DNA from 4 places in the Enterobacter sp. LM3 genome. Region 2 is predicted to be linked to each of the others. Evidence: predicted binding sites of a transcription regulator. Region 2 holds the regulator's gene; each other region holds the start of a gene.
The links. The regulator sigma-54, encoded in region 2, starts transcription at its own class of promoters, with help from an activator protein. The targets are predictions, from matches to a motif close to GTTGGCACANNTTTCGCTNT.
Positions count from the first base shown of each region.

Region 1: the regulator sigma-54 is predicted to act here: its motif matches at 4,079-4,098, upstream of norV (anaerobic nitric oxide reductase flavorubredoxin).
Region 3: the regulator sigma-54 is predicted to act here: its motif matches at 5,050-5,069, upstream of hypA (hydrogenase maturation nickel metallochaperone HypA).
Region 4: the regulator sigma-54 is predicted to act here: its motif matches at 5,713-5,732, upstream of glnK (P-II family nitrogen regulator).

Region 1 covers NZ_JBJURN010000003.1:92,014-99,937, reverse strand. Annotated here, with positions in the region: gene ACJ9N4_RS04605 (SgrR family transcriptional regulator) at 1-490, opposite strand, end outside; gene ACJ9N4_RS04600 (hypothetical protein) at 1,057-1,215, opposite strand; gene norW (NADH:flavorubredoxin reductase NorW) at 1,455-2,588, opposite strand; gene norV (anaerobic nitric oxide reductase flavorubredoxin) at 2,585-4,033, opposite strand; gene norR (nitric oxide reductase transcriptional regulator NorR) at 4,220-5,734, shown strand; gene gutQ (arabinose-5-phosphate isomerase GutQ) at 5,731-6,696, opposite strand; gene srlR (glucitol operon DNA-binding transcriptional repressor SrlR) at 6,689-7,462, opposite strand; gene gutM (transcriptional regulator GutM) at 7,526-7,885, opposite strand.
Region 2 covers NZ_JBJURN010000024.1:14,537-22,460, reverse strand. Annotated here, with positions in the region: gene ACJ9N4_RS19180 (calcium/sodium antiporter) at 1-523, shown strand, start outside; gene kdsD (arabinose-5-phosphate isomerase KdsD) at 538-1,524, shown strand; gene kdsC (3-deoxy-manno-octulosonate-8-phosphatase KdsC) at 1,539-2,105, shown strand; gene lptC (LPS export ABC transporter periplasmic protein LptC) at 2,102-2,677, shown strand; gene lptA (lipopolysaccharide ABC transporter substrate-binding protein LptA) at 2,646-3,200, shown strand; gene lptB (LPS export ABC transporter ATP-binding protein) at 3,207-3,932, shown strand; gene rpoN (RNA polymerase factor sigma-54) at 3,980-5,413, shown strand; gene hpf (ribosome hibernation promoting factor) at 5,436-5,723, shown strand; gene ptsN (PTS IIA-like nitrogen regulatory protein PtsN) at 5,806-6,297, shown strand; gene rapZ (RNase adapter RapZ) at 6,343-7,197, shown strand; gene npr (PTS phosphocarrier protein NPr) at 7,194-7,466, shown strand; gene mtgA (monofunctional biosynthetic peptidoglycan transglycosylase) at 7,506-7,924, opposite strand, start outside.
Region 3 covers NZ_JBJURN010000003.1:112,138-120,061, forward strand. Annotated here, with positions in the region: gene hycE (formate hydrogenlyase subunit HycE) at 1-979, opposite strand, end outside; gene ACJ9N4_RS04665 (respiratory chain complex I subunit 1 family protein) at 995-1,918, opposite strand; gene hycC (formate hydrogenlyase subunit 3) at 1,920-3,746, opposite strand; gene ACJ9N4_RS04675 (4Fe-4S dicluster domain-containing protein) at 3,743-4,351, opposite strand; gene hycA (formate hydrogenlyase regulator HycA) at 4,422-4,886, opposite strand; gene hypA (hydrogenase maturation nickel metallochaperone HypA) at 5,097-5,447, shown strand; gene hypB (hydrogenase nickel incorporation protein HypB) at 5,451-6,314, shown strand; gene ACJ9N4_RS04695 (HypC/HybG/HupF family hydrogenase formation chaperone) at 6,305-6,577, shown strand; gene hypD (hydrogenase formation protein HypD) at 6,581-7,702, shown strand; gene hypE (hydrogenase expression/formation protein HypE) at 7,699-7,924, shown strand, end outside.
Region 4 covers NZ_JBJURN010000009.1:134,034-141,957, forward strand. Annotated here, with positions in the region: gene cof (HMP-PP phosphatase) at 1-303, shown strand, start outside; gene ACJ9N4_RS12245 (PLP-dependent cysteine synthase family protein) at 345-1,391, opposite strand; gene ACJ9N4_RS12250 (Lrp/AsnC family transcriptional regulator) at 1,507-1,965, shown strand; gene ACJ9N4_RS12255 (SmdA family multidrug ABC transporter permease/ATP-binding protein) at 2,016-3,788, shown strand; gene ACJ9N4_RS12260 (SmdB family multidrug efflux ABC transporter permease/ATP-binding protein) at 3,781-5,562, shown strand; gene glnK (P-II family nitrogen regulator) at 5,785-6,123, shown strand; gene amtB (ammonium transporter AmtB) at 6,159-7,448, shown strand; gene tesB (acyl-CoA thioesterase II) at 7,544-7,924, opposite strand, start outside.

The DNA.
Region 1 (7,924 bases), on a different contig from region 2:
GCGGCTGACCGGGTGTATAGCGCGTCAGCCCTGCGTGTACCGCGCAGATAATATGCTGTTCGGCGCGGCGGCGCTGTAGTGCCGGATGAAGTGACGTCAGCGGGCGATACCACGGAATACGCAAGGTTGGCTGGTGCTTAAGCCATTTCCCGCCCAAAAATGGGGTGATGATGTGATGCAGACTGGCCGGATCGCCATCGGCCAGCTGTAATGCACTCTGGTAATCCCCTTTTTCGAGACAAGCGTGCATCAGCGGCGCGCTGAGTTCACTGGTGGTCGCCAGGCAATGCAGAATGGCGCGATGTCCACGTCCTGGGTGCGCATGCCAGCTTAACCATCCGCTTTGCGTGAGCTGGCGCAGTAACGTGCGCACATGACGTTCACTGCACAGCGCGACCTCAGCAACTTCAGCAATAGTCGTGGGCTTTGGCTCCGCACCGTAGTGCTGGTAAAGCCGTTGATACTGACGGATTTTCTGAAGCTGGCGCATGACGACGTACCGGTGGTGAAAGGGGCATGATGAGAGTGTAAGTGGTTTTGCGGAATAAATAAGGCAGGGATATATAAAGTGTTCCGGTTTTATTCCCTCACCCTCGCCATTTTGGCGGAGGGTGAGGGGATGTATCAGGCTTCGATCTGCGGGCGGATCTTCAGCGCGGGCTCGTCCAGCACGCTGAAGGTATCAATACCGTGCTGTACGGAAGGCCATATGTGGCCACGAATCCACGCGATATAAACGGAATATTAAAAACGTCAGGTTGGCCCAGGCGTAATGATATAGCGGCAACGGGTAATGTTGCGATATGCGTTCATGAGACAGGATCCCAAAGAGGACATCATTCACAACGAAAAACAACAGTTTTTGTTTTAATGTAAAAGCGTGAAGAAGAAAAGTGTGATGTGGGATAAATTAATTTCTGTGATGTTTTTAATAAGTCATTCTTTAAATAAACGATGAAGAGTTAAATAATTTGTTCCTGTTTTTTACCTGATGACCCTACGCTTACCCGGCCTGCAAAATCCACAGGCCCGCGTCAGCGTAGGGTCACCAGGTGGTTACCGCTTAACATTGCTCATCGGCATCATCAATTCACGCAGACGCTCAATACGGGCTTCCGGGCTGAGATACAGCCAGCGAAATAAAATATGTTCTGCTTTCTTTGTCTGTTTAAAATAGGCAGAAAGATAGTTAAGCTCTTTGCTAAAAGTGGCCATGGGATGTCTCCGGCTGATTAATTCACTGTCAGAGTAAGCCGGGAACATGGAATAAAACAGGTTGATGTTTTTCAGGTGTTCCGCATTTAAATATTCATGGATGTAATGAATAAGGGATTAATGACGATGATTTATCTGATTTGTATTCTTTTGTTGAATAAAATACGCAAAAAAAAAGCCCCGGGACGTCGGGGCTACGGATAAGAAAATCCTAAGGTTAAGTAAGCGTGGTAAGAGGGTTAAGCGGGCAATGATTTCAGTAGTGCGAAAGCCTCCTTCATCCGGTCTTCACTAACCACAAAAGCGCGCACCTGACCGTCATGATCGGATCCCCGGGCCACCATGCCCTGGGGTTCAATAGCGATGTGCCAGTTCAGATCCTGGCGCTGCGTTTCGCCTGCGAGATGCAGCGGTAACTCCGGTGTTTTCACCTTCACCAGCATGGCGGGTAATTTCAGTGGTGCAGAAGCGCCAAGCAGATTTTTCGCCAGATACATCGCACTTAATTGAATCGGCTGCAGGAACGGCAGTACCTGGCCGTTGATTTCGGCGCAGTCACCCAGCGCGTAAATATCCGGCTGCGTGGTTTGCAGGTAGCTGTCCACCTTCACGCCACGGTTCGTCCCGGCTCCGGCACGTTGCGCCAGACCGATTTCCGGACGCAGACCCGTGGCCGCAACCACCACATCCACCTCAACATGGCGATTACGGTCGAGCGTGACGCGAATACCGTTCTCTGTTTTAGCCAGACTTTGCAGCTGAGATTTCAGCAGCAGATGTACACCCATATCGGTCAGACGATGCTGTAAGCGACTGCTTACTTCTGCGGGCATTAGCGCTGACAGAATGCTGGCAGCGTGGTCGAGCAGAGTGACGGATTTACCCGCACGACAGAAATCCATCGCCAGCTCAGTGCCAATCAGGCCGCCGCCGACAATCATCACCCGTTGCGCGTCACGAAGCCACGTTTCACTGGCCTGATACTCCTGTTGGCTGTTGAGCGTAATCATCAGCTCACGCCCTTCAACCGGTGGCACAAACGCTGATGCCCCCGTAGCCAGAACCAGCTTGTCGTACTGCCAGGTTTTCTCTTTCGCTTTCACCACATGGGCGGCAGCGTCGATATCGGTAACCCAGGTGTACGGAAACAGGTTCAGGTTAAATTGCTCCGCGAACTCTCCCGCGCTCTGGCGGGTGAGATCGTCGGCACGTTGGTTCTGGCTAATGACGTGGCTTAAATCAGGTTTGTTGTACTCATCCATGCTGTCGGCGGCGATCACCGTCAGCGGCACATTAGCATCCTGTTTGCGGATATTTTTCACCAGCTGGCGGGCAGCAAAGCCCGAGCCGATGATGACGATACCGTTGCTCATTTTGCCTCCGTACCCAGCTCATCAAAGACGTCTTTACCGAGCGAACATTCCGGGCAAAGGAAGTTGTCTGGCACATCGCTCCACGGCGTTCCTGGGGCAACATCCTGCAGCGGCTCGCCCAGTTCCGGGTCGTAGATCCACTGGCAGACGCTGCACTGCATGCGCGGGCCGAGGTTAGCGGTGGCGGCCGCAGCACAGGCGCAGGCTTCCTGTTGTGCGCTGGTTTTTACCGCCACGTCTGGTAATGGAGCGAGCGCCCACTGACGTGCAATGTCACGGCCATGCTGGCGGCAGAGTTCCAGTGCGTCGATATCCGGACGCCATTTTGCCTTCAGGCTCATGGACATCTCAAAACCGGCATCCTGCAGGCGGGTAGACAGACGGTCTACCGCACCGCCGCTCCAGCCGTGTGAGCCAAAGGCGCTGGCGCGTTTGTTACGAAAACGCAGGCCGGTCATCTCTTCCACCAGGCCGGCAATTTTCGGCATCATCACGTTGTTCATGGTGGAGGTGCCTACCAGCACGCCTTTAGAGCGGAAGACGTTGGTCAGGATCTCGTTTTTATCGCTGCGCGCCACGTTAAAGATTTTTACCGCCACATTCGGGTCAACTTCGTTGATACCCTGGGCAATGGCGTCAGCCATCATGCGGGTGTTGTTGGACATGGTGTCGTAGAAGAGTGTGATGCGGTCTTCCTGATAATCTGCTGCCCATTTCAGGTACAGCTCCACAATCTGGGTTGGGTTTTCACGCCACACCACGCCGTGAGAGGTGGCAATCATATCTACCGGCAGGTTGAAGCCGAGGATCTCGGTGATTTTTGGCGTGACCAGACGGCTGAACGGGGTCAGGATGTTGGCGTAGTAGCGCTGGCACTGCTCAAACAGTTCGGTCTGATCCACTTCGTCATTGAACAGACGTTCGTCGCAGTAGTGCTGGCCGAAGGCGTCGTTACTGAACAGCACCGCGTCGCCGGTCATGTAGGTCATCATGCTGTCAGGCCAGTGCAGCATGGGGGTTTCAACGAAGATCAACTGTTTGCCGTTACCGATATCCAGTGAGTCGCCGGTTTTTACGGTATGGAAATTCCACTCCGGATGGTGGTGGTGGCCGTTAATGGAGTCGATAGCGTTGGCGGTGCAATAAATAGGGGTATTCGGAATGTAAGACATCAGCTCGGTCAGCGCACCGGCGTGGTCTTCTTCCGCGTGGTTGATGATGATGTAGTCGAGTGCGTCCAGGTCGATTTCGTTACGCAGGTTCTGCACGAACTCGCGGCTGAATTTGTGATCGACGGTATCAATCAGCACGTTTTTCCCTTCACGGATGAGATAGCTGTTATAGCTGCTGCCGCGCAGCGTTTTGTACTCCGTTCCGTGGAAATCACGTACTTCCCAGTCACGTTGGCCAACCCAATGAATGTTATTTTTAACCAGAATAGACATAGCAACCTCAATTAATACGGCATTTTTAAATAAGATGTTTTGCTTATATCAAGTTGCGTGCCAACTTTTTATTATATTGATTTTTATGTATTTTTTATTTTGTTATCCGTAATGGGTAGTCATTATGACTATCACTGAAGCTGTCAATATGACAATATGAGTTGTCAAAATGACAGTGAGGCGCAGATGAGTTTTTCCGTAGACGTGCTGGCGAAAATCGCCATTGAACTGCAAACCGGTATTGGGCATCAGGATCGCTTTCAGCGGCTGATCTCCACACTGCGTCACGTGCTGGCATGTGACGCTTCGGCACTACTCCGCTACGAAGGGCGGCAATTTATTCCGTTGGCCATCGACGGGCTGGCGCAGGACGTACTCGGACGGCGCTTTACCCTGGAAGGCCATCCGCGTCTGGAAACCATCGCCCGTGCGGGTGATGTGGTGCGCTTCCCGGCAGACAGTGATTTACCCGATCCTTACGACGGTCTGATCCCCGGGCAGGAGAGCCTGAAGGTACACGCCTGCATCGGCCTGCCATTGTTTGCCGGACAAAATCTGATTGGCGCGCTGACCCTCGACGGGATGTCGCCAGACCAGTTTGATACTTTCAGCGACGAAGAGCTGCGGCTGATTGCCGCGCTGGCCTCCGGGGCGCTGAATAATGCCCTGCTGATTGAACAACTGGAGAGCCAGAACATTCTTCCTGGTAGCCCGTCGGCATTTGAGCAGGTGGCTCATACGGAGATGATTGGCCTGTCGCCGGGCATGGTCCAGCTCAAAAAAGAGGTCGACATCGTGGCCGCCTCCGATTTGAACGTACTGATCTTCGGGGAAACCGGCACTGGTAAAGAGCTGGTGGCAAAGTCGATTCACGAAGCGTCACCGCGTGCGGTGAATCCGCTGGTGTACCTTAACTGTGCCGCACTGCCGGAGAGCGTGGCGGAGAGCGAGCTGTTTGGTCACGTTAAAGGGGCATTTACCGGGGCTATCAGCAACCGCAGCGGCAAGTTTGAAATGGCGGATAACGGCACGCTGTTCCTCGATGAAATTGGCGAATTGTCGTTGTCGTTACAGGCTAAATTGCTGCGCGTGTTGCAGTACGGCGATATTCAGCGCGTGGGCGATGACCGCAGCTTACGGGTGGACGTGCGCGTGCTGGCGGCGACTAACCGGGATCTGCGCGAAGAGGTGCTGGCCGGGAATTTTCGTGCTGATTTGTTCCATCGCCTGAGTGTGTTCCCGCTTTCCGTGCCGCCGCTGCGCGAGCGTGGTGAAGATGTGGTGTTGCTGGCGGGCTATTTCTGCGAGCAGTGTCGGCTCAAAATGGGGCTTTCCCGGGTCGTGCTAAGCCCGGGTGCGCGCAGTCATCTGCTGAGCTACGGCTGGCCGGGTAACGTGCGCGAGCTGGAACATGCGATCCACCGCGCGGTGGTGCTGGCGCGGGCGACACGTTCAGGCGATGAAGTGGTGATCCACGCGCGTCATTTTGCGCTGCATGATGAAAGCGTTCAGGCCGTCACTCAGGCTGCGCCAGAGATTGCCAATGAAAACCTGCGCGACGCGACAGAGGAGTTTCAGCGTCAGATGATCACTCGCGCGCTGGAGCAGAACAACCGCAGCTGGGCGGCATGCGCGCGGGCGCTGGAAACCGACGTCGCCAACCTGCACCGGCTGGCGAAGCGTCTGGGGCTGAAGGGTTAAATAATTCCGGCCTGGTAGAAGTCCTGCAGGTTGATGGCACCGCACAGCTTGCCGCTCTCATCCACTACCGGGGCGGCGGTGATTTTGCGCTTCATCAGTACCTCTTTGGCCTCGATTGCGCGGCTTTCGGCATTCAGCGTCAGCCCGCCTTTGGTCATCGCTTCAGAAACCTGCGATTCCAGCTTGCCGCCACCCACCAGCCAGCGGCGCAGGTCGCCGTCGGTAAACACACCGTTGACCTGACCGTGCTCATTACACACCGCGACCAGCCCTAACCCGGTGCGGCTCAGCTCCAGCATCGCATCCATCACGCTGGTGTTGAGTTTGACTTGCGGAATAGCATCGTCGGTACGCATCAGGTGATGCACTTTATTGAGCAGGCGTGCGCCAAGCGCGCCCGCAGGGTGTGAGCGGGCAAAATCTTCTTCATTGAAACCGCGCGCCTGCATCACCGCCATCGCCAGCGCATCGCCCATCATCAGGGTATTGACGGTGCTGGAGGTTGGGGCGAGGTGCATCGGGCATGCTTCACGCTCAACGGAAATATCTAGCACCGCTTTGGCTGCCAGTGCCAGCGGTGAACGGGCTTTACCCGTCATCGCCAGCAGGGCGACGGATTTTTCCTGCAGACGTGGAATGATGAGATCCAGCTCTTTGGCCGAACCGGAGTAGGAGATAAACAGCATCACGTCACGGCTTTCAATCATCCCCAGATCGCCATGCAACGCCTCGGCAGGATGAACGAAGAAGGCTGGGGTACCGGTGCTGGCAAGCGTAGCGGCAATTTTCTTACCGATATGGCCCGATTTACCGATACCCGCCACAATCACTTTGCCTTCACACTGGATGATGGTGTTTGCTGCGCGAACAAAATCCTCCCCAAGACGTTCCGGCAGGCGGCTGGCTTCCTGCAGCTCCAGCATCAGCGTCTGGCGACCTGCGTTTAACAGAAAATCACTCATCTCTTTCTCCGGTTACGATCACATCGATTCCTTTTTCTTCCAGCGCTTTTTTAAACGCCGGATCGATACCTGCATCGGTAATCAGCTTATCGACGCTCTCAAGGCTACAGACAATATTGGGGCTTTTACGGCCAAACTTCGAAGAATCTGCCATCAGAATCACTTCCCGTGCCGCGTTGCACATGGCCTTGCTGACGCTGAACACCTCGTTGAAGGTGGTCACGCCCGCATTCAGGTCGATGCCGTCGGTGCCCATAAAGAGTTTATCAAAGCTGAAGTGGTCGAAGGCGTTCTCTGCCAGTTGACCGTGAAACGAGGCTGATTTTTTACGGAAGGTACCGCCAGGCATCAGAATGGTTTGCTCGCAGTCGTTTTCCGACAGGGCGTTGACGATATGCAGGCTGTTGGTCATCACCGTGATGTTGTTAAAGCGGCTGAGCATCGGGATCATCTGTAACACCGTGCTGCCCGCATCAAGGATGATAGAGTCGCCATCGTGGATAAATTTCACGGCGGCTTCGGCAATCAGCGCTTTCTGGTGCGTATTGATCAGCGTTTTGTGGTCGATAGGCGGGTCGGTTTCGTCTTTGTTGAGCACCACTCCACCGTAGGTTCGAATGACTGCGCCAGAGTTTTCGAGCAATACCAGGTCCTTGCGTATTGTCGTGCCGGTCGTGTCAAAGTAGTGGGCCAGTTCTTCTACCGAGCATTTTCCCTGCTTTTGCAGATGCTCCAGAATGGCCGCCTGCCGCTGACGTGGTTTCATAGGCGCTCAATTCCTTACGTTGCGAAATGATAATTTCGCAAGCTTATAGCGTTCACAACGAAATTATCCATGTTTCAGATTAAGCGCTAATGATAGTGCATTCTGACAGAGTGGATCATGGGGAAAGATCACATCAGGCTGCAATTCCTGCAATGATGTGCCATTGATTGCCTGGATTTTCGCCGGTCTGGCGAACACCGTCATGCCACGCATGATGAGTGAATCGCAGACGTTGTCGTCTTCATCCAGCGCAATCGCAATCACCACACGAGGTTTGAAGCGTCCGCCGGAACGCCCGACGCCCACGCGGCCTTTCTGGCACAGCGCCTCGAATGCGCGGTTGAACTGGTGGATTTGCCAGCCGCCAAACGCCATCTGGCAGATCCAGGCGATAGCAGCGACGGTGATTAATGCGGTGACCATATCAGCTCCTTGTTTTTTTCCCCTCTCCGGCGGGAGAGG
Region 2 (7,924 bases):
GCAAGGCCATGACAGCCTGACACGTGAGCAAATTGCCGAACTCCCGCGTGAAGGTACACTGCCTGTCGCACTCCTCTGGCTTGGTGTCGCGCTGATCATTATGCCAATGGCTACGCGCATGGTGGTAGATAACGCGACGGTGCTGGCGAACTATTTCGCCATGAGCGAACTCACCATCGGTCTGACCGTCATTGCCATCGGAACCAGTCTGCCGGAGTTGGCCACGGCCATCGCTGGCGCACGGAAAGGTGAAGACGATATCGCGATTGGCAATATCATTGGTTCAAACATTTTTAACATCGCCATCGTGATGGGCCTGCCAGCCCTGATAACGCCAGGACCCTTTAACCCCCTGGCCTTCTCGCGCGATTACGGTGTGATGTTGCTGGTCAGCGTTATTTTTGCTCTGCTCTGCTGGCGGCGACAACGACAGATCGGCAAAGGCGCAGGTGCGCTGCTGACAGGTGGATTTATCGTATGGATGGCGATGCTGTACTGGCTTTCGCCTCTTCTCTCTGGGTAAAACGGAAACGTATTATGTCGCAAGTAGAATTGCAGCCGGGTTTTGACTTTCAGAAAGCAGGCAAAGATGTTCTGGAGATTGAACGTGAAGGTCTGGCGCAGTTAGATCAGTACATTAACCAGGACTTTAGTCAGGCATGTGAGAAGATGTTCTACTGTGCCGGTAAAGTTGTGGTGATGGGAATGGGCAAGTCCGGCCATATTGGACGCAAAATGGCAGCGACGTTTGCCAGCACGGGAACCTCCTCCTTCTTTGTTCACCCGGGGGAAGCCGCGCACGGTGACCTGGGCATGGTAACGCCACAGGATGTCGTTATTGCGCTGTCGAACTCTGGTGAATCCAATGAGATCCTGGCGCTGATCCCGGTACTGAAGCGCCTGCAGGTTCCCCTGATTTGCATGACCAGCCGCCCCGAAAGCAGCATGGCGCGCGCTGCAGATATTCATCTGTGCGTCAAAGTTCCCAAAGAAGCCTGCCCGCTTGGCCTTGCGCCAACGTCCAGCACCACGGCGGCGCTGGTCATGGGTGATGCGCTTGCCGTTGCGCTGCTGGAAGCGCGTGGTTTTACCCCTGAAGATTTCGCGCTTTCCCATCCTGGCGGTGCGCTGGGGCGTAAGCTGCTGCTGCGGGTTAACGACATTATGCATACTGGCGATGAGATCCCTCACGTCAGTAAAGCGGCCTCCCTGCGCGATGCGCTGCTGGAAATCACCCGTAAAAATCTGGGTATGACGGTGGTGTGCGACGACCTGATGAAAATTCAGGGAATTTTCACCGACGGCGACTTACGCCGCGTGTTCGATATGGGTGTCGACGTCCGCACGCTCGGGATCGCCGATGTCATGACCCCAGGCGGCATCCGCGTTCGCCCTGGCACCCTGGCAGTGGATGTGCTGAACCTGATGCAGTCCCGTCATATCACCTCAGTCATGGTTGCCGATGGCGACCAATTGCTGGGTGTGGTACATATGCATGATCTGCTGCGCGCAGGCGTAGTGTAATGAAGGATAAGACAATGAGTAATGCGGGTGCATCCCTTGCAACCTGTTATGGCCCGGTCAGTACCCATATGATGGCGAAGGCAGAAAATATTCGTCTGCTCATCCTCGATGTGGATGGCGTACTCTCCGACGGTCTGATTTATATGGGCAATAATGGTGAAGAGCTGAAAGCGTTTAACGTTCGCGACGGCTACGGCATTCGCTGTGCGCTGACGTCGGGTATCGAAGTTGCCATCATCACCGGGCGGAAAGCTAAACTTGTAGAAGACCGCTGTGAAACGTTAGGCATTACCCATCTTTACCAGGGACAATCCGACAAGGTGGCAGCCTTCAATGACTTACTGGGAAAACTGGCTATTGCACCGGAAAACGTGGCCTATGTCGGGGACGATCTGATTGACTGGCCGGTCATGGCTGAAGTCGGCCTGAGTATCGCGGTTGCGGATGCGCATCCGCTGCTGATCCCGCGAGCTGACTACGTCACCCATATCAACGGTGGCCGGGGTGCTGTACGTGAAGTCTGCGATCTGCTTCTGCTGGCGCAGGGCAAGCTTGATGAGGCCAAAGGGCAATCGATATGAGTAAAACCAGACGTTGGGTTATCATTCTGCTTTCGCTTGTCGCACTGGTACTGATTGGCGTGAACCTTGCCGATCGTGACGATACACAAACGGAAGTGGTCAATACTAACGATCCAACCTATAAAAGCGATCACAGCGACACCGTGGTCTACAGCCCGGAAGGTGCGCTGAACTATCGCCTGATTGCCCAGCATGTTGAATATTTTTCAAATGACGGTATTTCGTGGTTTACCCAGCCAGTCATGACGACGTTTGATACTGACAAAGTTCCGACGTGGTCAATTAAGTCAGACCGGGCAAAACTGACAAATGACCGTATGCTTTACCTGTATGGCCACGTTGAAGTCAACGCCCTGACCGCTGACTCGCAACTACGCAAAATTACGACAGATAATGCCCAAATCAACCTGGTGACCCAGGACGTGACTTCGCAGGATCTGGTCACATTGTATGGCACAACATTTAATTCCAGCGGTCTGAGAATGCGCGGGAACTTACGCAGCAAAAATGCCGAGCTGATTGAAAAGGTTAGAACCTCCTATGAAATTCAAAACAAACAAACTCAGCCTTAAAGTAATTATCGCCAGTGCGATGCTGGCAGCCAGTCTTCCCGCGCTTGCTGTGACTGGCGATACCGAACAGCCTATCCATATCGAATCCGACACGCAGTCGCTCGATATGCAGGGTAACGTCGTCACCTTTACGGGCAACGTCGTAATGACCCAGGGCACCATCAAAATTAACGCCGACAAAGTGGTCGTCACCCGTCCTGGCGGTGAGCAAGGCAAAGAAATTATTGATGGCTATGGCAACCCGGCCACCTTCTATCAGATGCAGGACAGCGGTAAGCCGGTAAAAGGTCATGCCACACATATGCACTATGAGCTGGCGAAGGATCTTGTCATCCTGACCGGTAATGCCTACCTGGAACAGCTGGACAGCAATATCACCGGTGACCAGATCACCTATCTGGTGAAAGAGCAAAAAATGCAGGCTTCCAGCGAGAAAGGCAAACGCGTAACCACCGTGCTTGTTCCATCGCAGCTGCAGGACAAAGGTAAGGGCCAGGCCCCGGCACAGAAGAAGAGTAACTAATTCGTTATGGCAACATTAACTGCAAAAAATCTCGCGAAAGCCTATAAGGGCCGCCGTGTCGTGGAAGATGTCAGTCTGACCGTCAACTCCGGCGAAATCGTTGGCCTGCTCGGCCCAAACGGTGCGGGTAAAACCACGACTTTCTACATGGTTGTTGGCATTGTGCCGCGTGATGCTGGCAACATTGTCATTGATGACGAAGACATCAGCCTTCTGCCACTGCATGCGCGCGCGCGTCGCGGTATCGGCTATCTGCCTCAGGAAGCCTCCATTTTCCGCCGTCTGAGCGTTTTCGATAACCTGATGGCGGTACTGCAAATTCGCGACGACCTGACCAGCGAACAGCGTCAGGATCGCGCGAATGAACTGATGGAAGAATTTCACATTGAGCACCTGCGTGACAGCCTGGGTCAGGCGCTGTCAGGTGGTGAACGCCGTCGTGTTGAGATTGCCCGTGCGCTGGCTGCAAACCCGAAATTTATCCTTCTGGATGAACCGTTTGCGGGCGTTGACCCAATCTCCGTTATCGACATTAAACGCATTATTGAACACCTGCGCGACAGCGGGCTTGGCGTATTGATCACTGACCACAACGTCCGTGAAACGCTGGCCGTGTGTGAACGCGCCTATATTGTTAGCCAGGGCCATCTGATTGCCCACGGTACGCCGCAGCAGATCCTCGAAGATGATCATGTTAAGCGCGTGTATCTTGGGGAAGACTTCAGACTCTGATAGGGTAGAGGTAACGTAACGCCGAACCGGAGAAAAATGCTCTGAACATGAAGCAAGGTTTGCAATTAAGGCTCAGCCAACAACTGGCAATGACGCCGCAGTTACAGCAGGCAATTCGCCTGCTGCAACTGTCTACATTAGAACTCCAGCAGGAGCTCCAGCAAGCACTGGACAGCAATCCGTTACTGGAGCAAGCCGATCTTCATGACGAGGTAGATACCCAGCAGTCGCAGGACACCGAAACACTCGACACCGTTGATGCTCTCGAGCAAAAAGAGATGCCGGACGAGCTTCCTCTGGATGCCAGCTGGGATGAAATCTACACCGCCGGAACGCCTTCCGGGACGCGTGCAGACTACCAGGACGATGAGCTACCGGTTTATCAGGGTGAAACTACCCAGTCGCTGCAGGATTACCTGATGTGGCAAGTAGAGCTCACCCCTTTCTCTGATACCGATCGCGCGATTGCGACCTCTATCGTCGATGCCGTTGATGACACTGGCTATTTGACCGTCACGCTGGAAGAAATCCTCGAAAGTATCGGTGACGAAGAGATCGAGCCCGAAGAGATTGAAGCCGTTTTGAAGCGTATCCAACGCTTCGACCCGGTTGGCGTGGCGGCGAAAGATCTCCGTGATTGCCTTTTGATCCAGCTGTCGCAGTTCAGTAAAGAGACGCCGTGGATCGAAGAAGCCCGCTTAATCATCAGCGATCATCTGGATCTTCTGGCTAACCATGATTTCCGCACGCTCATGCGCGTCACGCGTCTGAAAGAAGAAGTGCTGAAAGAGGCGGTTAACCTGATTCAGTCGCTCGATCCGCGACCCGGACAGTCGATCCAGACCAGCGAACCGGAATATGTCATTCCGGACGTACTGGTGAGAAAACATAATGACCGCTGGGTCGTTGAACTGAATTCCGACAGCATCCCTCGCCTGCAAATCAACCAGCAGTATGCCTCCATGTGCACCAGCGTGCGCAACGACTCCGATAATCAATATATTCGTAGCAATTTGCAGGAAGCACGATGGTTGATCAAAAGTCTGGAGAGCAGAAATGATACGCTACTGCGCGTGAGCCGCTGTATTGTCGAGCAGCAGCAGGCATTCTTCGAGCAGGGCGAAGAGTATATGAAACCGATGGTACTGGCGGACATCGCCCAGGCCGTCGAAATGCACGAATCAACCATTTCTCGTGTGACCACGCAGAAGTATCTGCACAGTCCGCGAGGCATTTTTGAGCTTAAGTATTTCTTCTCCAGCCATGTGAACACCGAAGGCGGTGGCGAAGCCTCGTCAACGGCGATCCGCGCACTGGTGAAGAAGTTGATCGCCGCGGAGAATCCCGCGAAGCCACTGAGTGACAGTAAGTTAACCACCATGCTGTCCGACCAGGGTATTATGGTGGCACGCCGCACTGTTGCGAAGTATCGAGAGTCTTTATCCATTCCGCCGTCTAACCAGCGTAAACAACTGGTCTGACACAACCGATAAGGAAGACACTATGCAGCTCAACATCACAGGACACAATGTCGAAATCACTGACGCTTTGCGCGATTTTGTGAACGCTAAGTTCGCGAAACTCGAGCAGTATTTCGAAAGGATCAATCAGGTCTATATTGTGTTGAAAGTGGAGAAAGTGACTCATATCTCGGATGCAACCCTGCACGTGAACGGGGGTGAACTCCATGCCAGTGCGGAAGGGCAAGACATGTACGCTGCTATCGACGGCTTGATTGACAAGCTTGCGCGGCAGCTAAATAAACATAAAGATAAACTGAAACAACACTAATTGTCCGGGCAGTTAACGGGTGCAGACAGGCCTGTTGTGAAACACAACAGGCCATTTGTGCAGTTAGCGCTTAGGTGAAATTATGATGAACAACGATTCCGCTCTTCAACTGAGCAATGTCCTTAACCAGGAATGTACCCGCAGTGGCGTTCACTGCCAGAGCAAAAAACGTGCGCTGGAGATCATCAGTGAACTGGCCGCAAAACAGCTGGGACTGCCGCCGCAGGTGGTGTTCGAAGCGATTCTGACCCGCGAAAAAATGGGCAGTACCGGCATCGGCAACGGCATCGCGATCCCGCACGGCAAACTGGAAGAAGACACATTGCGTGCCGTCGGTGTATTTGTGCAGCTGGAAACGCCTATCGCCTTCGATGCCATTGATAACCAGCCCGTCGATCTCCTCTTCGCGCTGCTGGTTCCTGCCGACCAGACGAAAACGCATCTGCATACGCTTTCGCTGGTTGCTAAACGTCTGGCCGATAAAACCATTTGCCGTCGACTGCGTTCAGCCCAAAGTGATGAAGAGCTCTATCAGATTATCACTGAAGCAGAAGGCAATCAGGATGATGCATAACCGGGAGATGGCCTTCACATCTGTTGTCCTGAGGAGAAACGGAACATGGTGCTGATGATCGTCAGCGGTCGTTCAGGGTCGGGAAAATCTGTCGCCCTGCGTGCGCTGGAAGATATGGGTTTTTACTGCGTAGATAACCTGCCGGTCGTGTTACTGCCCGATCTGGCGCGGACGCTTGCCGACAGGCAAATCTCGGCGGCCGTCAGTATCGACGTCCGTAACATGCCCGAATCACCAGAAATCTTTGAGCAGGCGATGAGCAACCTGCCGGAGTCTTTCTCACCTCAGCTGCTGTTCCTTGATGCTGACCGCAACACCCTGATTCGTCGCTACAGCGATACCCGTCGTTTGCATCCTCTTTCCAGTAAAAATCTCTCTCTGGAAAGCGCTATCGACGAAGAGAGCGATCTGCTGGAGCCGCTGCGCTCCCGTGCCGATCTGATTGTCGACACCTCCGAAATGTCCGTTCATGAGCTGGCAGAGATGTTGCGTACCCGCCTGCTGGGCAAACGCGAACGTGAACTGACGATGGTGTTCGAATCCTTCGGCTTTAAGCACGGTATTCCTATCGATGCGGATTATGTTTTCGACGTGCGCTTCCTGCCGAACCCGCACTGGGATCCAAAACTGCGTCCTATGACCGGTCTGGATAAACCCGTGGCGGCCTTCCTCGACAGGCACACAGAAGTTCACAATTTTATCTACCAGACGCGAAGCTACCTTGAGCTATGGTTACCTATGCTGGAGACAAACAATCGTAGCTACCTGACAGTGGCGATTGGTTGTACCGGCGGTAAACATCGTTCGGTTTACATCGCCGAACAGCTGGCCGACTACTTCCGTTCGCGCGGGAAGAACGTTCAGTCCCGTCATCGTACGCTGGAAAAACGTAAAACATGACCGTAAAACACACCGTTGAGATCACCAACAAGCTGGGCATGCATGCACGCCCGGCAATGAAACTGTTTGAGCTGATGCAGGGTTTCGATGCAGAGGTTCTGCTGCGTAACGATGAAGGTACCGAGGCGGAAGCAAACAGCGTGATTGCACTGCTGATGCTGGACTCGGCCAAAGGCCGCCAGATCGAAGTAGAAGCCACTGGCCCACAGGAAGTGGAAGCGCTGGCAGCGGTGATTGCCCTGTTTAACGCCGGGTTTGACGAAGACTGATCCCTGTCTCTCAGGCGGGTGGCGCTACGCCTACCCGCCCTACATCAGCTTATTTCTCTCCATAAATCCTTCCCCACCTAGCTGACGCATCTGGCGCATAATCCATGCCTGACGGCTGCGCACATAACCCGATGGCGCACTGGCCTTAAAGCGAACGGGATTCGGTAATACTGCCGCTAACAACGCAGCCTCAGAGAGGCTCAACCGGCTGGCCGGTTTATTGAAATAACGCTGTGCGGCCGCTTCAACGCCAAACACGCCGTCACCAAACTCGGCGATATTCAGGTAGATGGTCAGAATACGTTTCTTGCTCCAGACCGTTTCCATCCCCAGCGTCAAACCCGCTTCCAGCCCTTTTCGTACCCAGCTTCGACCATCCCATAAAAACAGATTTTTTGCCGTCTGCTGTGACAACGTCGAGGCCCCGCGCACGCGGTTTTCGTGGCGTTCGTTATGGG
Region 3 (7,924 bases), on a different contig from region 2:
GACCGTAGGTTTTACGCGCCCCGGTGAGGATTTCCGCCATTTTCATCGATGCTTCACGCACGCGGAAGAACTGCATAAAACCGGAGTCAAAGCCGACGAAGTGGCAGGCCAGCCCGAGGTTGAGCAGATGCGAGTGCAGACGTTCAACTTCCAGCAGAATGGCGCGGATCATCTGTGCTCGCTCCGGCACCACGATCCCCATTCCGTTTTCCACCGAGGTGGTGTAGGCCGTGCTGTGGGCAAAGCCGCAAATACCGCACACGCGGTCGGAGAGGAACGTCACTTCGTTATAACCCATGCGGGTTTCTGCCAGTTTTTCCATGCCACGATGGACGTAGAACAGGCGGTAGTCGGCGTCGATAATGTTCTCGCCATCAACAAACAGGCGGAAGTGACCCGGTTCATCGGAAGTGACGTGCAGCGGGCCGATTGGCACCACATTGTTCTTTTTACTTCCCAGCTCGTTGATGAACTCGTAGGTTTCACTGTCGGTGGTCGGTGCCGGACGCTGGCGGTAGTCCATGCTGTCTTTACGCAGCGGATAAAGTTCGTCCGGCCAGTCATCCGGCAGCACCAGACGGCGCTCATCCGGCAGGCCGACCGGCACCAGGCCGTACATATCACGCACTTCACGTTCGCCCCAGACGGCAGCCGGTACGCGCGGCGTTACGGATGGATACTCCGGTTTATTCGGGTCAACTTCGATACGCACGGTGAGCCAGCACTTCTCGCCCTGCTCCATCGACATCACGTAGTAGACCGCATAGTTCCCGCACAGCTGACGCTCGTCGTTACCAAACAGCACCGACAGCCATCCACCCTGCTGGTAGTAAAGAAACTCCACCACTTCCGGCAGGTAGTTCACCTTCACGGTGATGGTTACCTGGTCTTTGGTTTGCCAGCCTTCGTCCAGCACCACGCCCGGGAAAGCCTGATGCAACGCGGCGAGATACTGCTGACCTTTCTTTTCTTCAGACATAAAAACTCTCTTCAATCACGCCACCAGAAAGGAGACGAACGCTAAAAATGCAAAACCAAAACCAGCCCAGGTGATGCGCGATGTCGCGACAAAACGCAGGCGTGCCATGCTGTTTTCAAACAGCGCAATCACCAGCACGCCAACCAGCAGCTTGAGTGCGGCAACGATAGCGGCCAGTACCAGACCACCAACGGAAAAGTGCGTCATCTGCCCCCACGGGAAGAAGACACCCACAAACATCTGCAACACCACCAGCTGTTTGAGGCTGATCCCCCACTTGAGCACCGCAAAACCGTAACCGCTGTATTCGGTCAGCGGCCCTTCCTGTAGCTCCTGCTCCGCTTCGGCGAGGTCAAACGGCAATTTGCCCATCTCAATAAAGGTGGCAAACGCACAGGCACACAAGGCCAGAACCAGCGGAATGGAGCGGGCCACAGGCCAGTGGTAGACGGTGTCGGTGATAAAGCTGATATGGGTTGACCCCGCCACCTGCGCGGCGACCCACAGCCCCAGCAGCAGGATCGGCTCAACCAGCACACCCAACATCGCCTCGCGGCTGGCACCGATGCCGGTAAACGGGCTACCGGTGTCCAGGCCTGCAATCGCAAAGAAGAAACGGGCGATGGCGAAGAGGTAGATAAGCGTGATCAGATCGCCCAGCACCGGCAGTGGAGAACCGACCGTCACCACCGGCAGCGCGGTGGCGATGGTCAGCATCACGCCCACCATCACAAACGGCGTCAGGCGGAAGACCCAGCCTGCGGCATCCGGTGCAACGCTCTGACGCGTGAACAATTTGAAGAGATCGCGGTACTCCTGCAGCACGCCAGGCCCACGACGGTTGTGCATCCGGGCGCGCGCCACGCGGCTCACCCCGGAAAGCAATGGCGCAACGGCGAATAACACCAGCGCCTGAAGTAATGCCAGTAACAGACTCATGTCAGGCTCCTCGCGAAATCACAATCACCACCAGCACCGCCAGCTCAATAACGGCCAGGCGGCGGAACAATGCAGGTGCAGCGGCACTCTGCCAGCCCGGAACCCAACCTACCGGGTTCAGCCAGTGGCGCAGTTTCAGCACGGTGGAGAAGTTCTCTTTTACTGGCATGGCAAAACCGTGCGCCGTGATGACCATAGATTGTTCATGCTCATAGCCGCAGGCCCATGCAGTACCGCGCGAGCGGGAAGCGAGTCGGTCACGTTTGAAGAACAGCATCAGGACAAACGGCAGCAGCGGTGCGGCAATCAGCAGCAGCGCAATCATCGGCTGGGAAACGGTGGTATGTGCCGTGGTCAACGGCAGTGGAACCGCATTCCCCAGCAATGGCAGCAGCCACGGTGCAGCGATCCCCCCCGCAATGCAGCACAGCGCCAGCGCGACCACGCTTGTCGCCATCAGTACCGGCGCACAGCAGGCGTTTTCAGCTTCACGCGTGCGCGGCGCACCGAGGAAAGTCACGCCGTAGACTTTTGCCATACACATCACCGCCAGCGCCCCGGTAATCGCCAGGCCCGCTGCCAGCAGTGGCCCTGACAGGCGCGCAGTAAATACGTCGCTCTGGCCGAGCGCGAAGAAGGACTGGTAAATCACCCACTCACCGGCAAAGCCGTTCAGCGGCGGCAGTGCGGCCATCGCCATCAGCCCCACCAGCATCGCAAGTGAAATCACAGGCATTTTTTTGCCGATACCGCCGAGCTTTTCGATATCACGGTGACCCGTGCGGAACCAGACGCTGCCAGCACCGAGGAACAGCGTGCTTTTAAACAGGCTGTGGTTGACGAGATGATACAAGCCGCCGATAAACCCGGCAGCAACCAGCGCCGGTTGATTGAGCGCCAGCCCGGTCACTCCCGCGCCAAGACCCAGCAGGATAATGCCGATATTTTCCAGGGTGTGATACGCCAGCAGACGCTGGATGTTGTGCTCCATCAGCGCGTACAGACCGCCGACAAACGCCGTGACCATGCCAGCGACCAGCAGCACCACGCCCCACCACAGCGGCGGTTGCCCCCCCGTCAGCGACAGCGCCAGAATGCCGAATAGCCCCACCTTCATGACAACCGTCGAGAAGAGTGCGGCCGCCGGCGCAGAGGCATTCGCATGCGCCTGCGGCACCCAGCCGTGCAGCGGAATGATCCCGGCCAGCAAGCCAAAACCCACCACGCCCGTCAGCCAGATATCCGCCCCAAACGGCAGCACCTGCGTGCGTTCATTCAGCAGGGAAAAATCCAGCGTGCCGTAACGGCTCCACACCAGCCAGCAGGTGAGCGCCAGCAGCAGCGTGCCGAGGCGACCCAGCGCAAACCACAGTTTGCCGGACGTGCTACAGCCGGTCAGGAACACGCCGCACAGCGCCATGATTTCTGCCATTACCACCAGCGCGCCGAGATTACTGGCGGTTACGGTACAGACCGCCGTCGCCATCAGCAGGTTAACCAGCAGGCCGTTTGCTTTGGTATTGTGATGGCGGTGCCAGTCGATATTGAACAGGCTGATAAACACGCCGCAGAGGCCAAAGGTCACCAGCCAGATGGCATTCAGCGGTGTAAGCTGAATGCTGTGGTGGATAAGCGGCATCACCGCTTCTGCGGATTGCCCGCCAGACAACATCACTCCACCGGCAGCCAGTGTCATCAGGCTGCCAACTACCCCGCCAATGCCCGCAATCCAGCCGCTCAGGGTTTTATGAAAAGAGAAGACCAGCGCCAGAATAGCGGTGGCAGCATAGTACGCTACCGCGCTGTTAATCATCGTCATCGCGTTCATTTCGCCCCCTCGTTAAGCGCCTGAAGCAGAGAAAGATCGCCAAAATCAGTATCGATGGTCAGCTCGCGTTTACGCTTGCTGGTACGGGCGATATCGCGAATATTGACCAGAATCAGCGCCTTAGTTGGGCAGGTACGTACGCAGGCCGGGCCTTGCTCATCAAAACTGCACAGGTCACATTTCACCGCCACCGCACGCACGCCAGGTACCCAGTCCAGCAGCGTGCTCACGCGCGCCGGAGCCGGTGGCGCAGGTGGCGCTTTCGGCGAATTCGTATTGGCCGGAATATGCAGCGGACGGCTACCGGAAAATTCAATGGCTCCGAACGGGCAGGCAATGCCGCACAGCTTGCAGCTCACGCACAGGCTTTCGTTCAGTTGTACAGCGCCATCAACACGGGTGATGGCATTAACAGGGCAGACAGCCGCGCACGGCGCATCCTCACAGTGATGGCAGAGCTGCGGGGCAGACTCTTTTTCATTACGCATAACGTGCAGGCGCGGCATGGACTGTAGCCCGTGCTGGCGGTGGGTTTCCGAACACGCCGCCTCACAGGTTCGACAGCCAATACAGACCGTCGAGTCAGCTATTACAAAACGGTTCACCGGGTCATCCTCTGGTGATAGTCATTTTTGACGAAAAACTGTCTTATCGACACTTATCGACACTCACAGGTCAGGCCACATTCGCCGATGTTTTTGTATCCATCAGCTGCTTCAGGTTGACCGGGAGATCGTGTTCAACGGCGGTGTACAGACCGTTATAAACTGGCGCGATTTTTTCCAGATAATGCTCCAGCACCTGCTGACGATCGCGGTTGCTGACATGACCATCCACCATGCCATCAGCCATCAGCTGCGCCTTCGCAATACACTCTCTGTCGCCCTCTTTCGTCTCGACGTAGTACTCGATGGTGTGGCTGTTGAAGGTGTCTGCCAGCGTGACGTAAATCGTAAAGTGGCCGAAGAGGACAAAGCGCATATCACCCTGTGCTGCACAGCTCATGGCGTGGTGAAGACGGGCTTTCGACAGGGTGATGCCCTGAATCAGAGAGTTGCAGTAAAGGTGCCACTGCTCCTGTAACTGCTGATGGCGCTGCGCGATGTAATCCGCTTTTTCGCTGATTTCCCAAATAGTCATAAAAGGTATCCGGTTAGTGGAGATTGCGGCTATTAAGCAGATTCCGTGCCAGTTTTTAATGCATTGATTTTTAATGAATTTAAGTAACCATCCGCTGTCACTTCAGCGGTATCGACGTGTCATTTCGACAGCGTTGACATCGTCACGCCTTAACAAAAATCAAGCTGGCACTGTTATTGCATTACCGGGGCAATTCATTAAGGAGGCGTCATGCACGAAATCACCCTCTGCCAGCGAGCGCTGGAGCTCATCGAACAGCAGGCAGTGCAGCACAACGCAAAACGCGTGACCGGTGTCTGGCTGAAAATCGGGGCATTTTCCTGTGTCGAAACCAGCGCCCTCACCTTCTGTTTTGAGCTGGTGTGTCGCGACACACTGGCGGAAGGCTGTGAACTTCACATTGAAGAACAGCAGGCAGAGTGCTGGTGCGAGCAGTGCCAGCAGTACGTCACCCTGTTGTCATCAAAAGTCCGGAGCTGCCCGCAGTGCCAGAGCACCGGGCTGCGCATCGTGGCGGATGACGGCATGCAGATCCAACGCCTCGAAATCGAGAGGGAGTAAATTATGTGTAGTACCTGCGGTTGTGCTGAAGGCAACCTGTATATAGAAGGGGATGAACACCGTCCTCACTCTGCGTTTCGCTCCGCGCCCTTTTCCCCTGCGGCTCGTCCCGCATCGGTGATAACCGGTATCACCTTTGCCCCTCAACAATCCGGTGCGGGCGATTTGCATTATGGCCACGGCGAAGCGGGCACGCATGCACCGGGCATCAGCCAGCGTCAGATGCTGGAAGTCGAAATCAACGTACTCGACAAAAATAACCAGCTCGCGGCCCGTAACCGCGCCCGCTTTGCCACGCGTAAGCAGCTGGTACTGAACCTGGTGTCCAGCCCCGGCTCCGGCAAAACTACGCTACTCACGGAAACGCTCAAACGCCTGAACGGAAGTGTCTCCTGTGCGGTGATTGAAGGCGATCAGCAAACCGTAAACGACGCCGCGCGCATTCGCGAAACCGGCACGCCGGCCATTCAGGTTAACACCGGTAAAGGTTGCCACCTGGATGCGCAGATGATTGCCGATGCCGCGCCGCGTCTGCCGCTGACAGATAACGGCATCCTGTTTATTGAGAACGTGGGCAACCTGGTTTGTCCGGCAAGCTTCGATCTCGGTGAACGGCATAAAGTGGCGGTGCTCTCCGTAACCGAAGGGGAGGACAAGCCGCTGAAGTACCCGCACATGTTCGCCGCCGCCTCGCTGATGCTGCTGAACAAAGTGGATTTGCTGCCGTACCTGAACTTCGACGTGGACAAATGCCTGGCGTACGCCCGCGAAGTGAACCCGGATATTACGATCCTGCTGGTGTCCGCCACGCGCGGTGACGGCATGGACGCCTGGCTGAACTGGCTGGAGAGTGAACGATGTGCATAGGTGTCCCGGGACAAATTCACTCCATTGACGGAAATCAGGCCAAAGTTGAGGTTTGTGGCATTTTGCGCGACGTCGACCTGACGCTGGTGGGCAGCACCGATGAAACCGGTGAATCACGCCTTGGTCAGTGGGTACTGGTACACGTGGGGTTTGCCATGAGCGTGATAAATGAAGCGGAAGCCCGCGACACGCTGGATGCCCTGCAAAACATGTTTGACGTTGAGCCTGACGTCGGCGCACTGCTGTACGGCGAGGAGCAATAACCCATGCGTTACGTTGATGAATATCGCGCCCCCGAGCAGGTAATGCAGCTTATCGGGCATCTGAAAACGAGAGCTGCACTGCTGAACTACAGCGCTGAAAAGCCGTTACGGATTATGGAGGTGTGTGGCGGGCACACGCATGCGATCTTTAAATTTGGCCTCGACCAGCTTCTGCCGGAAAACATCGAGTTTATCCACGGCCCCGGCTGTCCGGTCTGCGTTCTGCCAATGGGACGCATCGACAGCTGTATCGAAATTGCCAGCCAGCCTGACGTCATTTTCTGCACATTTGGCGATGCGATGCGCGTGCCTGGAAAAAATGGCTCACTGCTACAGGCTAAAGCCCGTGGTGCGGATATCCGGATCGTTTACTCGCCGATGGATGCCCTGACGCTGGCAACCGATAACCCTGAGCGTAAAGTCGTCTTTTTCGGGCTGGGTTTTGAGACCACGATGCCCGCCACGGCAATCACACTGCAGCAGGCTAAAACCCGCAACGTCGATAACTTTTTCTTTTTCTGCCAGCACATTACGCTCATCCCGACGTTACGCAGCCTGCTGGAAGAGCCGGGAAACGGCATTGACGCATTTCTGGCACCGGGCCACGTCAGCATGGTTATCGGGACAGAAGCCTACGGTTTTATCGCTGAGCAGTACAATCGCCCGTTAGTGGTCGCTGGTTTCGAGCCACTTGATCTACTGCAAGGCGTAACCATGCTGGTTGAGCAGAAAATAACAGCCCTGAGTGCAGTGGAAAACCAGTACCGCCGCGTGGTGCCCGATGCCGGTAATGAACGAGCCCAGCGTGCCATTGCGGAAGTGTTTAGCGTTGAAGGCGACAGCGAATGGCGTGGGCTGGGGCTGATTGCCGAATCAGGCGTGCGCCTGACGCCTGCGTATCACGCATTCGATGCCGAAGCACATTTCCGCCCGCGGCCACAACAGGTTTGCGACGATCCCCGCGCCCGCTGCGGCGAGGTGCTTACCGGAAAATGCAAACCCCATCAATGCCCGTTATTTGGCAACACCTGTAACCCGCACACCGCCTTTGGCGCGCTGATGGTCTCCTCCGAAGGGGCATGTGCCGCGTGGTATCAGTATCGCAATCAGGAGTGTGAAGCATGAATACGGTTGAAATGGCGCACGGCAGCGGCGGCCAGGCGATGCAACAGCTGATTAACCGGCTATTTATGGAAGCCTTTAACAACCCCTGGCTGGCCGAGCAGGAAGACCAGGCACGTATTGCCCTCTCGACCCTCACCGCGCAGGGTGACAGGCTGGCATTTTCCACTGACAGCTACGTGATCGACCCGCTGTTCTTTCCTGGAGGCGATATCGGCAAGCTGG
Region 4 (7,924 bases), on a different contig from region 2:
ACCTTCTCAGCAGTGGATTGTCTGGAAGTGCTGCCAGTGGGCTGTAATAAAGGCTCAGCCCTGGCGGTACTGAGTAACCACCTGGGCTTTACGATGCAGGATTGTATGGCGTTTGGCGACGCCATGAATGACCGCGAGATGCTGGGTAGCGTCGGTCGCGGTCTGATAATGGGGAATGCGATGCCGCAGTTAATTGCAGAGCTTCCTCATCTGCCGGTTATCGGACACTGCCGTAACGAAGCGGTGTCCCATTTTTTGACGCATTGGCTGGACAAAAACAACCTCCCGTATTCCCCCGAATAGTGAGACCCTTCCAGCAAGCCAGACTTCGGTCTGGCTTTTTTTTATTTCACCCACTGCATAATCTGCGTTTTCCACGGCTCAATATCGCCAATATTGGCCTGCACCCATTCTGCGTTGTAATAGGTGTCGAGGTAACGTTCGCCGCTGTCGCACAGTAACGTGACGACAGAACCGGTACGGCCTTCTTCGCGCATCCGGACGGCAAGCTGCAGCGCGCCCCACATATTGGTACCGGTTGAGGCACCGACTTTACGACCAAGCTGTGTTTCCAGCCAGTGCGCCGTTGCAACGCTGGCGGCGTCCGGCACGCGGAGCATCTCATCCACGACATCAGGAATGAACGAAGGCTCCACGCGCGGGCGGCCAATTCCTTCAATTTTACTGCCTACCGGGCTGCGCAGTTCTGCATTGCGGTTTTGCCAGTAGTCGAGGAACACGGAGTTCTGCGGGTCAACCACCATCAGTTGGGTATCGTAGCCCTGACAGCGGATGTAACGCCCGATGGTGGCGGATGTACCACCGGTACCGGCGCTCATCACAATGTACGAGGGTACAGGGTGCGGCTCGTGGGTCATCTGACGGAAAATACTGTCGGCAATGTTGTTATTGCCGCGCCAGTCGGTGGCGCGTTCGGCGAAGGTGAACTGATCCATATAGTGACCGTTCAGTTCGCGTGCCAGCATTTCAGAGGCGGCATAGATTTCGCAGGCGCTTTCCACAAAGTGGCAGCGTCCGCCGTAAAATTCGATCTGCTCTATTTTGCGTTTCGCCGTACAGGAGGGCATCACGGCGATAAACGGCAGACCCAGCAGACGGGCAAAGTAGGCTTCGGATACGGCGGTTGAACCCGATGAGGATTCAATGATGGTGGTGCCTTCTTTGATCCAGCCGTTACATAAACCGTATAAGAATAGCGAACGCGCCAGGCGGTGCTTCAGGCTACCGGTTGGATGGGTGCTTTCATCCTTCAGGTAGAGCTGAATGCCAGCCAGTCCCGGCAGGGCGAGGCGGATTAAATGGGTATCTGCCGAGCGCTGGTAGTCGGCATTGATTTCGCTGATGGCATGTTTAACCCAGGTGCTATTCATCGTAGTTATCCGTTTGTCATTTTGTGCCCAGCATAGCGAAAAGCACAGAAAAAATTGTTGCTATCTGGCCTTTAAAATAGAATGAAGGGAGAAAAATTTTCTCTGTGAGGTGGGTATGCTAGATAAAATTGACCGCAAGCTGCTTTCATTGCTGCAAAGCGACTGCACCCTCTCTTTGCAGGCGTTGGCAGATGCCGTTAATCTGACCACCACACCCTGCTGGAAGCGACTCAAGAAGCTGGAAGATGACGGCATTCTGTTGGGGCGCGTTGCGTTGCTGGACCCTGAAAAGCTGGGGCTTGGGCTGACGGCATTTGTGCTGATAAAAACGCAGCACCACAGCAGCGAGTGGTATTGCCGCTTCGTGACCCAGGTTTCTGACATGCCGGAAGTACTCGGCTTCTGGCGTATGGCAGGGGAATACGATTATCTGATGCGCGTCCAGGTCGCCGATATGAAGCGTTATGATGATTTTTACAAGCGGCTGGTCAACAGCGTACCGGGCTTGTCGGACGTCACCTCAAGCTTTGCGATGGAACAGATTAAATACACCACCGCATTACCCATTGATTAATTAAATAACGTCCCGGCGTTGCCGGAATAATACCTTCAGGAACAAACCGCGTGCGATTATTTGCCCAATTAAGCTGGTACTTTCGTCGGGAGTGGCAACGCTACCTCGGCGCAGTATGCCTGCTTATTATCATTGCCATTTTGCAGCTGATCCCGCCGAAAGTGGTGGGGTTTGTCGTGGATGGCGTCACGAAACAGCATTACACCACCGCACGGGTGTTGATGTGGGTTGGTACGTTGGTGCTGACCGCGGTAATTGTTTACCTGCTGCGCTACGTCTGGCGTGTGCTTTTATTTGGCGCGTCCTATCAGCTGGCTGTAGAGCTGCGCGAAGATTTTTATCGCCAGCTGAGTCGTCAGCATCCTGAGTTTTACCTGCGTCATCGCACCGGGGATCTCATTGCCCGCGCCACCAACGACGTGGATCGCGTGGTGTTTGCCGCCGGGGAAGGGGTGTTAACGCTGGTGGATTCTCTGGTGATGGGCTGCGCGGTGTTGATCGTGATGTCTACCCAGATCAGCTGGCAGCTGACCCTGCTGGCGTTACTGCCGATGCCATTGATGGCGTTGGCGATCAACCGCTACGGTGAAAAGCTTCATGAACGTTTCAAGCTGGCGCAGGCGGCATTTTCATCGCTTAACGATCGTACTCAGGAGAGTATGACCAGTATTCGCATGATCAAAGCGTTCGGTCTGGAGGACAGACAATCTGCGCTGTTTGCGGCCGATGCGGCGGATACGGGGGCGAAAAACATGCGTGTCGCGCGCATTGATGCGCGTTTTGACCCGACGATATATATCGCGATCGGTATGGCGAACCTGCTGGCCATTGGCGGTGGGAGCTGGATGGTGGTACAGGGGTCGATGACCCTCGGCCAGTTGACCAGTTTTGCGATGTATCTGGGGCTGATGATATGGCCGATGCTGGCGCTGGCCTGGATGTTCAACATTGTTGAGCGCGGCAGTGCTGCCTACAGCCGCATTCGCGCCATGCTGGCCGAAGCGCCAGTCGTCAATGATGGTAGCGAACCGGTGCCGGAAGGGCGTGGCGTGATGAAAGCGGATATTCGTGAATTTACCTACCCACACACGGAACATCCGGTGATCGAAAATGTGAATTTCACGCTATCCCCCGGCCAGATGCTGGGTATCTGTGGCCCGACGGGTTCCGGGAAAAGCACCGTTCTGTCGCTGCTCCAGCGTCACTTTGATGTGACACAGGGCGACATTCGTTTCCACGATCGCCCTCTGACGCAGCTGCTGCTGGACGACTGGCGCAGACGTCTGGCGGTAGTCAGCCAGACGCCGTTCCTGTTTTCTGACACTGTGGCGAACAATATTGCGCTCGGTCACCCCACAGCGACACAGGAAGAAATTGAACATGTGGCGCGTTTAGCCAGCGTGCACGACGATATTTTACGCCTGCCACAGGGCTATGAAACGGAAGTTGGTGAGCGCGGTGTCATGCTTTCCGGCGGGCAAAAGCAGCGTATTTCGATTGCGCGTGCGCTGTTGCTGAATGCCGAAATCCTGATCCTGGACGATGCGCTTTCCGCCGTCGATGGCCGTACTGAGCACCAGATCCTGCATAACCTTCGCCAGTGGGGAGAAGGACGCACGGTGATCATCAGCGCGCACCGTTTGTCGGCGCTGACGGAAGCCAGCGAGATTCTGGTGTTGCAGCACGGGCATATTGCCCAGCGCGGGCAGCATGACCAGCTGGCCGGGCAGCCTGGCTGGTATCGTGATATGTATCGTTACCAACAGCTTGAAGCGGCGCTGGACGATGCTCCTGAACAGGATGAGGAGGCCGCAAATGCGTAAGCCTGGAACGCAGTGGCCAACGCTCAAACGCCTGCTCGCCTATGGTTCGCCGTGGCGGAAACCACTGTCCCTTGCCGTGCTTTTGCTGTGGATTGCGGCCATTGCTGAGGTGAGTGGCCCTTTGCTCATCAGCTATTTCATCGACAACATGGTGGCGAAAAGCTATCTGCCGCTGGGACTGGTGGCAGGCTTAGGTGTGGTCTACGTTGGGTTACAGCTGACGGCGGCCGGGCTGCACTATGCGCAATCGCTGCTCTTTAACCGGGCAGCCGTTGGCGTGGTACAGCAGCTGCGTACAGATGTTATGGATGCGGCACTGCGCCAGCCGTTGAGCGAGTTTGATATCCAGCCGGTTGGGCAGGTTATTTCACGCGTTACCAACGATACCGAGGTGATCCGCGATCTGTACGTCACCGTCGTGGCGACCGTGCTGCGCAGTGCTGCGCTGATTGGTGCCATGCTGGTGGCCATGTTCAGCCTCGACTGGCGCATGGCACTGGTGGCGATCACCATCTTCCCGGCAGTGTTAATCGTGATGGTCATCTATCAACGCTACAGCACGCCAATTGTGCGTCGCGTGCGAGCCTATCTGGCCGATATTAATGATGGCTTCAACGAAGTGATCAACGGGATGAGCGTCATTCAGCAGTTCCGCCAGCAGGCGCGCTTTGGTGAGCGAATGGGTGAAGCCAGCCGTTCGCACTATATGGCGCGTATGCAGACGCTGCGACTGGACGGTTTCTTGCTGCGCCCACTGTTAAGCCTCTTCTCGGCGCTGGTGCTCTGCGGCCTGTTGATGCTCTTTGGGCTGAGTTCAAACGGTACGATTGAAGTGGGTGTTCTGTACGCGTTTATTAGCTACCTCGGACGCCTTAACGAGCCGCTTATAGAGCTCACTACCCAGCAATCCATGCTGCAACAGGCCGTGGTGGCAGGGGAGCGCGTCTTCGAGCTGATGGACAGGCCGCGTCAGACCTATGGCAATGATGAACACCCCCTGAAAAGCGGGGCGATTGCTTTTGATAATGTTTCGTTTGCCTACCGTGACGACCGGCTGGTGTTGCAGGGCATTAGCCTTGATGTGCCGTCGCGTGGTTTTGTGGCGCTGGTGGGGCATACCGGCAGCGGCAAGAGCACCCTGGCGAGTTTGCTGATGGGGTATTACCCTTTAACGCAGGGCGAAATTCGTCTGGACGGGCGTCCGCTCGTGTCGCTCAGCCACAACGTGTTACGTAAAGGCGTTGCGATGGTGCAGCAAGATCCGGTCGTGATGGCGGATACGTTCTACGCTAACGTGACGCTGGGGCGGCCATATACCCATGAGCAGGTCTGGGAGGTGCTGGAAAAAGTACAGCTGGCTGACCTGGCACGCGAATTTAGCGACGGTATCAACACCCGGCTGGGTGAGCAGGGGAATAATCTCTCCGTCGGGCAAAAGCAGCTTCTGGCGCTGGCGCGTGTACTGATTGAAACGCCGCAGGTGCTGATTCTGGATGAAGCGACGGCCAGTATCGACTCCGGTACCGAACAGGCTATCCAGCAGGCGCTGGCCGCCGTGCGTGACCATACGACGTTGGTGGTCATCGCACATCGCCTGTCAACCATTGTTGAAGCCGATACCATTCTGGTGCTGCATCGCGGGCAGGCCGTCGAACGCGGTACGCATCGGGAGCTGTTAGAGGCAAAAGGGCGCTACTGGCAGATGTACCAGCTGCAACTGGCCGGAGAAGAGCTGGCCGCCAGCGCGCGCGAAGAAGAGTCGCTTAGCGCCTGATGCACCAAAATCAGGCAACGCGCTAACAGTCATTACTGTTGGTGCAAAACGGAAACGCACCATGCACTGTCATGGTGCGTTTTTTTTCCTCTGTAAGTCGGGCAATGCCTTTCCGCACGCATTACACCGCTTTTCTCCTCTGTTTTTAATTCTGGCACACCGCTTGCAATATCTCATACGTGTTAGCTGCGGCCATTACCGAATTCTGACTGGAGGGGATTTATGAAGCTGGTTACGGTTGTAATCAAACCATTCAAACTCGAAGACGTGCGTGAAGCGTTGTCTTCTATGGGTATTCAGGGACTGACTGTCACCGAAGTGAAAGGCTTTGGTCGTCAGAAAGGTCATGCCGAGCTTTATCGCGGGGCGGAATACAGCGTTAACTTCCTGCCAAAAGTAAAAATTGATGTCGCAATTGCCGATGACCAGCTTGATGAAGTCATTGATGTCATTAGCAAAGCGGCCTACACCGGCAAAATTGGCGACGGCAAAATTTTCGTTGCCGAATTGCAGCGCGTCATTCGCATTCGCACCGGCGAATCCGACGAAGCGGCATTGTAAGTAACTCCTGGCACACAGTGATAGGGATCGAGAAAATGAAGATAGCAACAATCAAAACGGCTCTGGGTTCTCTGGCACTGCTGCCGGGCCTGGCAATGGCTGCAGCCCCTGCGGTGGTAGACAAAGCCGATAACGCTTTTATGATGATCAGTACCGCGCTGGTGCTGTTCATGTCTATTCCTGGTATTGCGCTGTTCTACGGCGGTCTGATCCGCGGTAAAAACGTGCTCTCCATGCTGACGCAGGTTGCCGTAACGTTCGCGCTGGTGTGCGTACTGTGGGTTGTCTACGGTTACTCGCTGGCATTCGGGGAAGGCAACGCCTTCTTCGGCAACTTCAACTGGGCGATGCTGAAAAATATTGAACTGACCGCCCTGATGGGCAGCTTCTATCAGTATATCCACGTCGCTTTCCAGGGCTCATTTGCCTGTATCACTGTGGGTCTGATTGTGGGGGCGCTGGCTGAGCGTATCCGTTTCTCTGCGGTGCTGATCTTCGTGGTCGTCTGGCTGACGCTCTCCTACGTGCCAATTGCCCATATGGTCTGGGGCGGTGGTCTGCTGGCGACGCATGGCGCGCTGGACTTTGCGGGCGGTACTGTTGTACACATCAACGCCGCGGTGGCGGGTCTGGTGGGGGCGTACCTGATTGGTAAACGTGTGGGCTTTGGTAAAGAAGCGTTCAAGCCGCATAACCTGCCAATGGTGTTTACCGGTACCGCAATTCTCTATTTTGGCTGGTTCGGCTTCAACGCAGGTTCTGCAAGTGCAGCTAACGAAATCGCCGCGCTGGCCTTTGTGAACACCGTTGTGGCAACGGCGGGTGCCATCCTCTCCTGGGTATTTGGTGAGTGGGCTATTCGCGGTAAACCCTCCCTGCTGGGAGCATGTTCTGGTGCGATTGCCGGTCTGGTTGGTATCACCCCTGCGTGTGGTTATGTCGGTGTCGGCGGGGGGCTGCTCATCGGTCTGGCGGCGGGGCTGGCAGGTCTGTGGGGTGTTACCGCACTGAAACGCGTTCTGCGCGTTGATGACCCTTGCGATGTGTTCGGCGTACACGGTGTTTGCGGCATCATTGGTTGTATCATGACCGGTATCTTCGCCGCAAAATCACTGGGTGGTGTTGGTTACGCAGAAGGCGTCACAATGGTTCATCAGTTGCTGGTGCAGCTGGAAAGTATCGCCATCACCGTTGTGTGGTCTGCCGTTGTGGCCTTCATCGGCTATAAACTGGCGGATATGACAGTGGGTCTGCGTGTACCGGAAGAGCAGGAACGCGAAGGTCTGGACGTGAACAGCCACGGCGAGAATGCGTACAACGCCTGATAAATTGCAAAAAGGCAACCTCGGTTGCCTTTTTTAGTGTTTATTCCCTCTCCCCGTGGGAGAGGGCCAGGGTGAGGACATCAGGCCGCACAAAATCATCCCCGGTTTCGCATGACCCCTTCCTGCACCGTCGAGGCCACCAGAATGCCCGCTTTGGTGTAAAATTCTCCGCGAACAAATCCGCGCGCGCTGGATGCCGAAGTGCTCTCCACACTGTAGAGCAGCCAGTCGTTTATATCGAACGGACGGTGGAACCACATGGAGTGGTCGATCGTTGCGACCTGCATCCCTTTCTCCAGGAACCCAACGCCGTGCGGCTGTAGCGCAACCGGCAGGAAGTTGAAGTCGGAAGCATAGCCCAGCAGGTATTGATGGACGTGAAAATCATCCGGCACGATACCGTTGGCGCGGATCCACACCTGGCGTTTTGGCTCGGCGGTGTGGCCTCTCATCGGGTTATGGAATTCGACAGGGCG